DNA from 3 places in the Neorhizobium sp. IRS_2294 genome. Region 3 is predicted to be linked to each of the others. Evidence: predicted binding sites of a transcription regulator. Region 3 holds the regulator's gene; each other region holds the start of a gene.
The links. The regulator LexA, encoded in region 3, represses DNA repair genes until DNA is damaged. The targets are predictions, from matches to a motif close to TGTTCNNNNTGTGTTCNG.
Positions count from the first base shown of each region.

Region 1 (4,285 bases), 330 kb from region 3:
CACGGAAGTTGCTGGTAATATCAAGCAGGGCGATATCGTCGGCTTCGCGTCGGGGCAGGGCGTTCTTGTCGGCTCAAGGCTTGCCTCGCAGCTCGGCATTTCGGCCGGCGACCAGATCACGCTGATTTCGCCCGAAGGCGACGTGACACCGATGGGTGTCAATCCGCGCGTTAAATCCTATCCCGTGTCCGGCGTTTTCGAGATCGGCATGTCGGAATACGACGCGACGATCATCTACATGCCGCTTGAGGAATCGCAGCTCTATTTCAATGCCGAAGGGCTGGTGCAGTCGATCGAACTGTTCATCGATCACCCCGACAATGTCGAGGACATGCGTCCGCTGGTGGAGCAGGCTGCCGGTCGCCAGATTTTCATTACCGACTGGCGCCAACGCAACCAGACGTTCTTCTCGGCGCTTCAGGTTGAACGCAACGTGATGTTCATGATCCTGACCCTGATCGTGCTGGTCGCGGCACTCAACATCATCTCGGGCCTGATCATGCTGGTGAAGGACAAGGGCTCCGATATCGCAATCCTGCGCACGATGGGCGCGAGTTCCGGCGCCATCATGCGGATCTTCTTCATGACGGGTGCTGCTATCGGCATCGTTGGCACGTTTGCCGGCGTCGCGCTCGGCGTTATCGTCTGCCTCAACATCGAATCGATCCGACAGTTCTTCTCCTGGGTCTCGGGCACCATCCTGTTTGATCCGGAGCTCTATTTCCTCAGCCAGCTTCCGGCCGAAATGAGTTTTGGCGAGACCTTCTCGGTCGTCATCATGGCGCTGGTCCTGTCCTTCTTCGCCACCATTTTCCCGGCATGGAGAGCCTCGAAGCTCGATCCTGTCCAGGCCCTCCGATACGAATAGGTCTCCATGGCTGTCCCGCGTAAAACCGTCCTCAATCTCTCAGGCGTCGAACGTCACTACGGCCAGGGGGAGACGAGCCTGTCGATCCTCAACGGGGCAGACTTCTCGCTCGTGAGCGGCGAGATCGTGGCGCTCGTCGCCCCGTCCGGTACCGGCAAATCGACGCTCTTGCATCTGGCAGGCCTGCTTGAACATCCGGACGCTGGCGATGTGACGATCGGCGGTCGGGCCTGCAACGGTTTGTCGGATGAAGAGCGCACCTCGATCCGTCGCTCCGACATCGGCTTCGTCTACCAGTTTCACCATCTCCTGCCGGAATTCACGGCGATCGAAAACATCATGATGCCGCAGCTGATTGGCGGCCTTTCGAAGGGGGAAGCGCGCGAACGCGCGGGCCAGCTTCTCGATTACATGCGAATCGGTCATCGCGGCGAACACCGCCCGTCGGAACTGTCTGGTGGTGAACAGCAGCGCGTGGCGATTGCCCGTGCGGTGGCCAACGCGCCCCGCCTTTTGCTGGCCGACGAACCCACCGGCAATCTCGACCCGAAGACGGCATCCTACGTGTTCGAAGCGCTGGAGGCGCTGGTGCGCCAGTCAGGGCTTGCTGCCCTGATTGCCACCCACAATCATGATCTCGCTGCCCGCATGGATCGTCGCGTCACGATCGAGGGCGGCAAAGTCGTCGAGTTCTAGCGAACGCACTGATCCCCAAAGCGTGCCCCTAATCCGATAGTGTCCATCGTCACATCCTCGAAGGGGCGTGCGATGGACACTGCTGCCATGGAATGACGTCACGTCAGCGATCCGCAGCGATGGCTGGCGTTTGGCTGCCGACCGCTTGCGTTGGCCGGCAACGGCATTGGCCTATGGAGCGCTGGTTACCTCCAGCCAGCAAGCAGAATTAACCATCGGTCAGAAACTTCTATTCCCGTTTTGTTCTACTATTGACGTTGGCACGAAAAGAGAACAAAGTGCCAACATAAACGAACACGGGAGACGACGATGACTGACCTTCTTCGTGATATTGCCGCATTCGCCTCCATTGCAACTTTCGTTGCCAGCTTGTCGATGATCATGCTGGTGATGTGAGCCGGTCCGTGCTCGCCCAGCTGGCGGGCGCAAGCGGAAAGAGGTTGAGAAGACCATTCTTGACTCGACTCTGAAGCCCCCGCGCCGGACAATGACCCGATTCAAGGAATGGGTATCAGATGGCGGACGCAGCGACTTTACAATCGGAATCGGAGGATTTGGGAGCGACGCCACAGTTCGTGCATCTGCGCGTCCATTCCGCCTATTCGCTTCTGGAAGGTGCGCTGCCGCTTAAGAAAATCCTCTCCAAGGCCATCGCGGACAATCAGCCCGCGATCGCCGTCACCGATACCAACAATCTCTTCGTCGCGCTGGAATTCGCCCAAAAATCCATCGGTGATGGCATTCAGCCGATCATCGGTTGCCAGCTGTCGATTGACATGGAGGATCAGCCAGACGAGCGCCGCAACGGCCATTTGGCGAAGCTGCCGGCAATCGTTGTGCTTGCCGCCAATGCCAAGGGATACGAGCGGCTGGTGGATCTCGTCAGCCGTGCCTATCTCGATGGAGAAGGGCAGGCGGCAACGCATATCTGCCGCGCCTGGCTGGAAGATGGCGGCACCGAAGGACTGATCGCGCTGACAGGTGCTGCCGGTGGCCCTGTCGACATGGCAATGAAGGACGGCAACACCGTACTCGCAAAGGCGCGCCTCCTGTCATTGAAGCAGGCCTTTGGCGATCGTCTGTATATTGAACTGCAGCGTCACGGCACTTACGACCGCCGTCATGAGCAGCGGATGATCGATCTTGCCTACGACCAGGATGTGCCGCTGGTCGCGACCAATGAGGCCTTCTTCCCGGGCAAGTCCGATTACGACGCTCATGATGCCCTGATGGCCGTCGCGCACAATGCGATCGTATCCGACGATACCCGTTTCCGTTTGACGCCCGACCATTACCTGAAGAGCCGTGCCGAAATGGCAAAGCTGTTCGCCGATCTGCCGGAAGCGCTCGAAAACACGGTCGAGATCGCCAAACGCTGCTCGTTCATCCTGAAGACCCGCAGCCCGATCCTGCCGCGCTTCACCGGCGCCACCGATGATCCGGCAGAAGCGGAGCGCGCCGAAACGGCGGAGCTGCGCCGTCAGTCGGTCGAAGGCCTCGAGAACCGGATGGCCGAACTCGGTATCACGGCCGGCTTCACCGAGCAGGATTATCGCGAACGGCTCGATTTCGAGCTCGGCGTCATCGAGAAGATGAAGTTCCCGGGCTACTTCCTGATCGTTGCCGACTTCATTAAATGGGCAAAGCTGCAAAACATCCCGGTTGGTCCGGGCCGTGGTTCCGGTGCAGGCTCGCTGGTCGCCTATGCGCTCACGATCACCGACGTCGATCCGCTGCGCTTCTCGCTGCTGTTCGAACGCTTCCTCAATCCCGACCGCGTCTCGATGCCCGACTTCGACATCGACTTCTGCCAGGATCGCCGCGAAGAAGTGATCCGCTACGTTCAGCGCAAATATGGCCGCGAGCAGGTGGCGCAGATCATCACCTTCGGTTCGCTACAGGCCCGCGCAGCACTGCGCGACGTCGGCCGCGTTCTCGAAATGCCCTATGGCCAGGTCGATCGCATCTGCAAACTGGTGCCCAACAACCCGGCCAATCCGACCACCTTGGCAAAGGCGATCGAGGAAGAGCCAAAGTTTCAGGAAGAGGTCGACAAGGAACCGGTCGTCGGCCGTCTTCTCGATATCGCCCAGAAAATTGAAGGTCTCTACCGCCACGCCTCGACCCACGCTGCCGGTATCGTCATCGGCGACCGGCCGCTTTCGAAGCTGGTGCCGATGTACCGCGATCCGCGCTCCGACATGCCGGTCACCCAGTTCAACATGAAATGGGTCGAGCAGGCCGGTCTGGTCAAGTTCGACTTTCTCGGACTGAAGACGCTGACCGTGCTCAAGACGGCGGTCGAGTTCTGCAAGAAGCGCGATATCGTTGTGGATCTCGCCAAGATCCCGCTCGATGACGAACTGACCTACCAGATGCTGTCGCGCGGCGAGACTGTCGGCGTGTTCCAGGTGGAAAGTGCCGGCATGCGCAAGGCGCTGATCGGCATGAAACCGGACTGTATCGAGGACATTATTGCGCTGGTGGCGCTTTATCGCCCGGGTCCGATGGAAAACATCCCGACCTACAATGCCCGCAAGCACGGCGAGGAAGAAATCGAATCGGTCCATCCGTCGATCGATTATCTGCTCAAGGAAACCCAGGGCGTTATCGTCTACCAGGAACAGGTGATGCAGATCGCCCAGGTCCTGTCGGGCTATTCGCTCGGCGAAGCCGACCTTCTGCGCCGCGCCATGGGCAAGAAGATCAAGGCCGAGATGG
Region 1 is NZ_CP191439.1:1,310,966-1,315,250, forward strand. It holds gene ACQY1K_RS06250 (lipoprotein-releasing ABC transporter permease subunit) at 1-868, shown strand, start outside; gene ACQY1K_RS06255 (ABC transporter ATP-binding protein) at 875-1,564, shown strand; gene dnaE (DNA polymerase III subunit alpha) at 2,080-4,285, shown strand, end outside.
Region 1: the regulator LexA is predicted to act here: its motif matches at 1,795-1,812, upstream of dnaE (DNA polymerase III subunit alpha).

Region 2 (4,285 bases), 1.0 Mb from region 3:
CGCAGATCGCAGCCCAGCTCGGGCAGCTCAATCTCTACAGCTGGGTGTTTTCCGCTTTCCTCCTGTCGCAGACCGCGCTGACCGTCGTCTTCGGCAAGCTTTCCGATATCTACGGGCGAAAGCCGATCGTGCTGGCTGGCATCGCCGTCTTCCTGGTCGCCTCCATCCTCTGCGGATTTGCCTGGTCGATGCCGTCCATGATTGCCTTCAGACTGCTCCAAGGCATCGGCGCTGGCGCCATTCAGCCCGTCGCCATGACGGTGGTGGCCGATCTCTTTCCGGGCAGCCAGCGTGGAAAGGTTCAGGGCTATCTGGCCAGCGTCTGGGCGCTCTCGGCCGTGGTTGGCCCGCTGCTCGGCAGCGTCATCATCCATAACCTGCCCTGGGCCTGGATCTTCTGGATCAACGTGCCGGTCGGCCTTGCCGCTGCCGCAGCGTTCATCCTGTTCTACCACGAGGAAAAGCACACCCGGACGGTCTCGATCGATATCCTGGGCGCCGTGCTGTTTGCCGTCTCCATCTCGGCGCTGATGATTGGCCTCACGGTCTCCGAGACCGGATTGTCGACGTCCGCGATCGTCTCCTTCGTCCTGTTCGCCGTGTCGCTTGCGCTGTTCATCTGGCAGGAGCGCCGCGTCGAAGAACCGATGGTCGCGCCGGATCTCTGGCTCTACCGACCGATTGCGGCCGCCAACATCTCTGTCTTCTTCGCCTCCATGGCGATCATGGGGCTCACCACCTTCCTGCCCATGTATGTGCAGACCGTGCTCAACCAGTCGCCGCTGGTGGCGGGCTTTGCACTGACCATGCTTCTCTTGGGATGGCCGTGCGGCGCAACGATCGCTTCGCGGAACTTCACCCGGTTCGGGCTGCGGCCGATCATGCTGGTGGGCGCCGTGTTCGTCCCCGTGGGAACCTTCCTCCTGACCCTGCTGACGCCATCCAGTTCGGCGGTGCTTGCGGGTGCCGGCTCGCTCGTCATGGGCTTCGGCATGGGCCTTCTCAATATCGGCGCACTGATCCTCACCCAGGGAAGCGTCGCGGCCTCGCAACGCGGCAGTGCCACGGCGTCGAACGTGTTTTCCCGCAACCTCGGCAGCACGCTGGGCGCGGCGATTCTCGGGGCGGTTCTGAGCTGGGGCCTGGTCCATACGACCAGCGGACAGGCAATCACGACCGACCAGCTGCGTGCTCTCCTGAACGGAACCGGTCTCGTGAGTGGCGATGCCGAAGCGGTTCGCCTTGCGCTGCAGGACGGCCTTCACGCGACCTTCCTGACCATGCTCCTGTTTGCCATCCTAATCGTGCCCGCTTGCCTGTTCGTGCCCCGCGATGCCGTCCACAAGGACGAGCCCGTGCGGGCCTGAACCTTGAAATCTGGCGCCAACATGCCCATTTCGCTGTGAACGGGGCCCTATCGGGACCGATATCGTCACAACGACTATTAAGGTGGGTGGCACGATGCAGCAGATGACAAAGACAATCCGGGACCTGACGATCGAGGAGCGCGAAGACGCGCTGATCACCATGGCGCACGCGCTCGAAGGCGCCGCCAGGGAGGCTCTGGTCGAAGGTAACCGCCAGTTCGCTGCGATCTCCGGCAACATGGCCGAAGCGATCTTCATCAACGCCGATCAGCTTGCACGCGATCACGTCGAGGAAGCCGAACAGGTTCTCGAACAGGCCGTCCAGATCATGGTCGAATATGAAGCTGAACACCCCTACCGGATCGTCAGCACCGCGATCCACTGAGGACGGCGGCACGGCGGGCGACGGGCAACCTTGCCCGCCTCCCGCATTCTCTCGCAGTGGAGAAGACGCCACCTGATGCGGCAAGCCTTCACTGGTCTCCTATACAAAACGTCTGACATTGAACGCCTGCAAATCCAACGTCGAGTTCCTCGGCGATGGCGCAGATGGTAGCGTTGTGCTCCTTGGTGTCTGCGGGAATGGGAAAGAGCCAAAGGGCGGCGGCTCGTGGGCGGATGGCCGCAGACGGCCATATTCCCGCATGAGCGCGAGTGTTCATCCCCTTTGGCTCTGCCACACATCGCCGAGCCACTCTGTTACATTCTTGATATGCAGATTGGGCGATTTGAGAACGGAAAGTTCTCACGGTTTTCGTGTCGCCCTAGCCCAGATCAAGAACATGCAAAAAATCTCAAGCACTCCATCGAGCCTCTCAAGCCGCCTACGAAGCTGATTCAGAACGATGAATCTTCACCGGCGCTAAAATGCCGAGAGCTATCCCGTTCTGACCCCGCTTGACTCTTCTGTCGCGGCGGAACAGAAACAGAACACCAACATTCTTTGGGACATGAAGTCCTGTGCAACGCGAACCTTGAGGAGGGCCGTGAACGATGTCGCATGCCCCTGCCTCAAGGCTTGTCGAGGAACTGAGAGACCGGATTGCGCATCTGGAAGGCAGCGTGTCGCGCAAGGCGCTTGTGCTGCCCTTCGGGGTGCCTGACGTCGACGAGCGATTGCCGGGCGGGGGGCTTGCCTATGGCGCATTGCATGAAATTGCAGGTGGCGGGGCGGGTACAATCGATGGTGCCGCGGCCGCCCTGTTTGCGGCAGGTATTGCGGCCCGGGCCAAGGGAAAGGTTCTCTGGTGCCTGACCCGGCCGGATCTCTTTGCGCCGGCGCTGTCGCAGGCCGGGCTTCACCCCGACCGCGTCATCTATTGCGAAGCCGATAAGGAGGAGGACGTGCTTGCCTCGATGGAAGAGGGGCTGTCCTTCGGGGGATTGGCGGCCGTCGTCGGGGAACTGGTGAGGCTGCCGATGACCGCGTCGCGGCGTCTTCAACTGGCTGCCGAGAAGACGGGGACGCTCGGCCTGGTCGTCCGGCGCTGGCGACGGCAGACGGAGGCCTCCGACTACGGTCAGCCGACGGCGTCCACAACACGCTGGAGGATCAGCACCCTGCCGTCCGAGCCGCTTCCTGTCGCCGGCGTGGGACGGGCGAGGTGGCTGGCGGAATTGATGCGGGTAAAGGCGGGGCAATGTGCCGAGTTTGAGTTAGGAGCCTGCGATGCCGAGGGTCGTGTCTGTTTACTTCCCCTATCTAGCAACGGATCGGATACGTCGACATGGCGAGGAAGCCGTGTCGGTTGACCAGCCGCTGGTCGTGGTCTCGCGCAGCGGCTCGAAACGCTGGATATCGGCAGCCGATACGGCTGCCCGCAAGCTGGGCCTCAAAGTCGGCATGGCTGCCAGCAAGGCACAGGCGATGATTGGCAACCTTCATATGGTGGACGCCGATCCCGTTGCCGACGCCGCAGCCGTCGAGCGCCTGGCGCTATGGGCGCTTCGTCAATACAGCCCCGTCGTTGCCGTGGATGGAACGGATGGCATCGTCATGGATACCGAAGGTGCCGATCACCTTCAGGGTGGTGAAGAGCTGCTGATCTCCGGCGTTGTCAACGGTCTCCGCGGCAAGGGCCTGACGGCACGTGCCGCTGTCGCCGATACCTGGGGCGCGGCGCATGCACTGGCGCGACTGACGACGAACGAAACGACGGTGGTGCCGCGCGGTGATGTCACCAAGGCCGTGATCGGACTTCCAATCCACTGTCTGCGGCTTGCGGCAGATACGATCCAGGCATTGCGCATCCTGGGTATCGACACGGTAGGAGAGCTGTCGGCACTGCCGCGTGCGCCGTTGACACTGCGATTTGGTCCGGAGGTCGGACGCCGTCTCGATCAGCTCTTCGGCCGTTTTGCAGAACCCATCGATCCGTTGCGCACGCCGGATCTGGTCGAGGTGGCGCGCAATTTCCAGGAACCCATCGGTGCGCCCGATACGATTGCAAAATACGTCCGCCGGCTGGTGGCGCAACTGACGGCAAAGCTGGAGGAGCGGGGGCTGGGCGTCCGGCGCTCCGATCTGATCATCCATCGCGTCGACAACACACGCCAGTGTCTTCGAGCAGGACTTGCCAAGCCCGTGCGTGATCCTGCCCGCCTGACAAAGCTTCTCTGTGACCGTATCGAAAAGATCGACCCGGGTTTCGGCATCGAGCGGATGGTGCTGGTGGCGGTCATGGCCGAGCCGCTGGAAATAAAGCAGGTCGCAAACGCGCTGGTGGAAGAGGCGGTTGTGGATGTGACGCCGCTTGTCGATATTCTCGGCAACCGGGGCCAGCGCCTTTACCGCATCACGCCGGTCGCCTCCGACGTTCCGGAACGGTCTCTCCGGCGGATCGGACCAACGGCCGTCGAGACGGGTGCCGAGTGGGCAGCCAGGTGGCCGCGGCCGTCACGGCTGCTGGCTTATCCCG
Region 2 is NZ_CP191439.1:599,376-603,660, forward strand. It holds gene ACQY1K_RS02885 (MDR family MFS transporter) at 1-1,367, shown strand, start outside; gene ACQY1K_RS02890 (hypothetical protein) at 1,462-1,752, shown strand; gene ACQY1K_RS02895 (ImuA family protein) at 2,361-3,119, shown strand; gene ACQY1K_RS02900 (Y-family DNA polymerase) at 3,037-4,285, shown strand, end outside.
Region 2: the regulator LexA is predicted to act here: its motif matches at 2,283-2,300, upstream of ACQY1K_RS02895 (ImuA family protein).

Region 3 (4,285 bases):
GAAGATGACAGGGCTTCCGAGCGACGCCATGATCGGCAGCGAGCGCATATCGGAGACAAGCGTATTATAACCGAACGAGGCGCCGCGCTCACACAGCATCACATTCGGATTGCCGCTTTCGAGGAACTTGGCCTGAACGTTCTTCATGTCCCAGGGCGCCAGGAACTGGCCCTTCTTCACGTTGATCGCGCAACCGGTCTTTGCGGCCGCGACGAGCAAGTCGGTCTGGCGCGACAGGAAGGCGGGGATCTGCAGGATATCGATCGTATCCGCCACAAGGCCGCACTGCTCTTCAGTGTGGATGTCGGTCAGAACCGGAAAGCCGTATTCCTTCTTGAGATCGGCAAAGATTGCCATCGCGTTGTCCAAGCCGATGCCGCGCTTGCCGGAGATCGACGTGCGGTTGGCCTTGTCGAAGGAGGATTTGTAGACGAGGCCGATGCCGAGCTTCTTGCAGAGTTCGACAAGCGTGCCGGCGATCATGAACGCATGATCGCGGCTTTCCATCTGACAGGGACCGGCAATCAGCGAGAGCTTTGCCGTGTTTGAGAAAACGACTTTCGAACTCCCCTCGCCCACGGACACTTCAGAATTGGCGGAGACTGTCATTTCACTATTCCTCGAAACCGAAAACCACACCTTGCCCCGGGGCTGCCGACACGATCACGCGGCCATCCCTGCGGATGAATGCGACGTCATTAGCAGCAAGGGTGATCTCTGTCACGGCGAGATCGGTGGTCTTGAAGATGATCCCGCGCGCAGCGAGGCGCGACGATGACAAGGGCTTCATCGAAGACCGGAACTCGTCGCTGAACGTGTCGTTGGATTGAATGCGGATGCTGGCATTGGCAGCTTCGATCCGCAGACCGTCTTTCCCTTGCTCGGGTTGCGTCTCGAACACGGTTTCGAAAAGCGGCAGAAACTCCAGCGGGTCATCTGCAGAAAAGACGATCTCTCGAAGGCCTGTAACGGCGTTTGCGTGCTCATCTAGACCACCGCGATCTGCCGGTAATGCGGCCATGCGCTGGCAGGAAAACAGCAAGATGTCATCGACCTCGGGGACTGCCGCGAACGCCAGACGGAATGAGACTTCGCTCTCCCCACCATCGGGCAACTGCATCGGGCGGGAGAATTGAAGCATCTCGCCCGCAGACATGTGCCCGTCCACAAAACGGCTATGATCGGCCGCTGCATCCTGCGTCCCGACGACCACCGCCGATAGACCTTCCCTTTTCCGCTGGCCGCGAAAGCGGATGTCGCGATCGGTGAACACGTTGCCTCGTTTTGCCGCAAGCGAGGCTTGCCGACGGTTCACAATGGCCAGCGGCTCGAGATACGAGCCATCCGCGAAGAATATGCAGGCATTAGCTGTGCCGAAAGGGTGAACACCTTCAGGTGCCACAGTAAAGCCGAGAGCGGTCAACCTCCCCCGCGCTGACGCCAGATCTGCAACGGGCAGAACCAAATGATCGACTGACTTGTTACCCACTTACACCCCCAAAGTCTTATTCCGCAGAACATTGGCTATCGCGGGAAGCTCGGCAAGTGCTGCGCACGAACTGAATACGTGATCGAACGCTGAAATGAGACTATTCTTGAGCAAAAATTTGGGGCTTGCGGAACACAGATAGAACATATAGCGTCCGTTCTGCATTTGTTTCCAATTCTGAGGGTCCCATCCATGCTGACACGCAAGCAACAGGAGTTACTTCTGTTCATCCACGAGCGGATGAAAGAATCAGGCGTGCCGCCGTCGTTTGACGAAATGAAGGACGCCCTCGACCTTGCATCGAAGTCCGGCATCCATAGGCTGATCACCGCGCTCGAGGAGCGTGGCTTTATTCGCCGCCTGCCGAACAGAGCACGCGCGCTCGAAGTGATCAAGCTGCCTGACGCCTATGTGGCGAACCTTCATCCGCGACGGGGTTTTTCTCCCAGTGTCATCGAGGGAAGCCTCGGCAAAACGCAACCGGTCGTCGCTCAGAAGCCGGCGCCGGTCATGGCGGACAATCCGTTCTCGACAAACATCCCGGTCATGGGTCGAATCGCTGCCGGCGTGCCGATCTCCGCGATCCAGAACAACACCCATGACATCGCCGTTCCGATCGAGATGCTGGGTTCCGGCGATCATTACGCGCTCGAAGTGAAGGGCGATTCGATGATCGATGCCGGCATCCTCGATGGCGATACCGTCATCATCAAGAATACCAGCACCGCAAGTCCAGGCGATATCATCGTTGCCCTGGTCGATGAGGAAGAAGCGACCCTGAAGCGGTTTCGCCGCAAGGGTGCCTCGATCGCACTGGAAGCGGCAAACCCGGCTTACGAGACCCGCATCTTCCCGCCCGACCGGGTGAAGGTCCAGGGCAAGCTTGTCGGCCTTATTCGCCGCTATCATTAAGAACGGTGTCATCCCGGAGATGCGCAGCAACAGCCTCCGGGATGCCAAAGTCGAGTTGTCGCGTTCGCCAGTCATAGAACCGGTGGACGGTCCACGGACGGCTTGAGGTCTGTGCGCTGTCTCGCATCGCCGCCGTAATCTTGATGTCTGGCGCTGTCGCGTTCGGAATAATGGTGATTTCCAGTGCGCCAGTCCGGCGCAACGTCCGCCTGCTGAGAAGCAAGGCGCCGGAGCGGCAAGTATCGAAGCGTGCGCCGGGCGAGACGATGATCCGACCGACATCGCAGGCAAGACCGGTGTATCGGTTGTCTTCGACGGTGACGATCCGGATGTCCTGAGCAGTCTGCGCCGCGCACAGGATTTTCGGCAGACAGGCGAATCGTCCGGGCTTCAATGCTTGAAGAAAACCCCTGACATATTCGATTTCCCGGCGCGTCAAATCCGGTCGCGAATGTGGTCCAGGTGGTCTGTCATCGCTTTTCGCAAGGCTGGCACCTCGCGCTGGTTCCGAAGAGGCAAGAACCGGCAAGGCGAGCGGTTGTTCTCCGGTCTCAAGCACCAGCGCTCGCCGCCATTGATCGTAGATAAATCCCGGCGGTCGGGTTCGATTGAGGGTGATCTTGTCATCCTGGATCACGCCGACCGATGCGCCGTCTTCGGATATGACGATATCAGGCCTCGGCGCCGAGCCTGAGCGGACCGCAAAGAGCAAAGCCACCGCCATGAACAGCGCGCCTGTCAGCCTCAGCGGCGTGCGCAGCAGCGTCAGAAGCAGAAAGCCTGCCGTCGCCAGAGGCAGGAAAAGCGGGTTCTGCCGGCCGATGGCAATATCGCCGCCCCATGCGGCGACGATCTCGGCAATGCGAATGACGATCCGCAGCCCCTCGCCCATGATGAACAGAAAGGGAGCATCCAGCCCGAACGGCATCAGCAGCATGGCCACGAGACCTGCCGGCATCACCACGAAGGAAATGATCGGCATGGCCGCGAGATTGGCCGCGAGGCCGTAGGTGGTCAGATGGTGGAAATGCTCGATCGAATAGATCGACGTCGATGTACTGCCGATCAGCGACGTCACCACGATCCCGGCAATGAAATGGAACGTCGCCGCGACACCCGTTATCCACCGGTTGCTACCTTTTGTCTCCTCCTTACCTTTCGCGAAATATCGCGTCCAGAGGGCGAACCCTGCCACCAGTGCCGCGGTTGCCGCAAACGACATCTGGAAACTCGGACCCAGAATCTCCGACGGCGAGATGGCGAGGATGATGATTGCCGAAAGGGCGACGTTGCGAAGGCTGATGGAGGGTCGATCGACGAGCACGGCGACCAGCATCACCGCCATCATGATATAGGCCCGCTCGGCGGAAACCCCGAACCCGGAAATCAGGTAATAGGCGGTCGCCATGACAAGCGCACCGAACGCGGCAAACTTCTTGATCGGATAGGCCTGCGCAAAGCCTGGAAACAGCGACAGGACGGAGCGAACGCCGACGAAGAAGATACCGGCTGCCAGCGCCATGTTGAGGCCTGAGATCGCGACGATATGGGCCAGTCCGGACAGACGAAGCGCCTCGGTCGTCTCACGGGAAATTGCACGGCGCTCGTCGGTCACGATTGCGGCAGCAAAAGCGCCCGCATCCCCCTTGACCGTATCGCGGATGCGATTGCCGATTGCGCTGCGAAGCGCAAAAAGCCCTCGCTGCATGTCCGACCATAACCCGGGTTGGTCATCGATCGCCGGTTGTACGCTAGGCGCGCCGTAAAAGAAGCCAACGGCCCCGATTTGATCGAAGTAGGAGGAGAAGGCGAAATCGTTCAATCCGGGAAGCGCCGGGCCAGAGGGTGGCGACAGACGGGCACGGCCGGAAACGCGCTCTCCGA
Region 3 is NZ_CP191439.1:1,641,971-1,646,255, reverse strand. It holds gene kdsA (3-deoxy-8-phosphooctulonate synthase) at 1-609, opposite strand, end outside; gene ACQY1K_RS07990 (VOC family protein) at 614-1,489, opposite strand; gene lexA (transcriptional repressor LexA) at 1,682-2,401, shown strand; gene ACQY1K_RS07980 (ComEC/Rec2 family competence protein) at 2,382-4,285, opposite strand, start outside.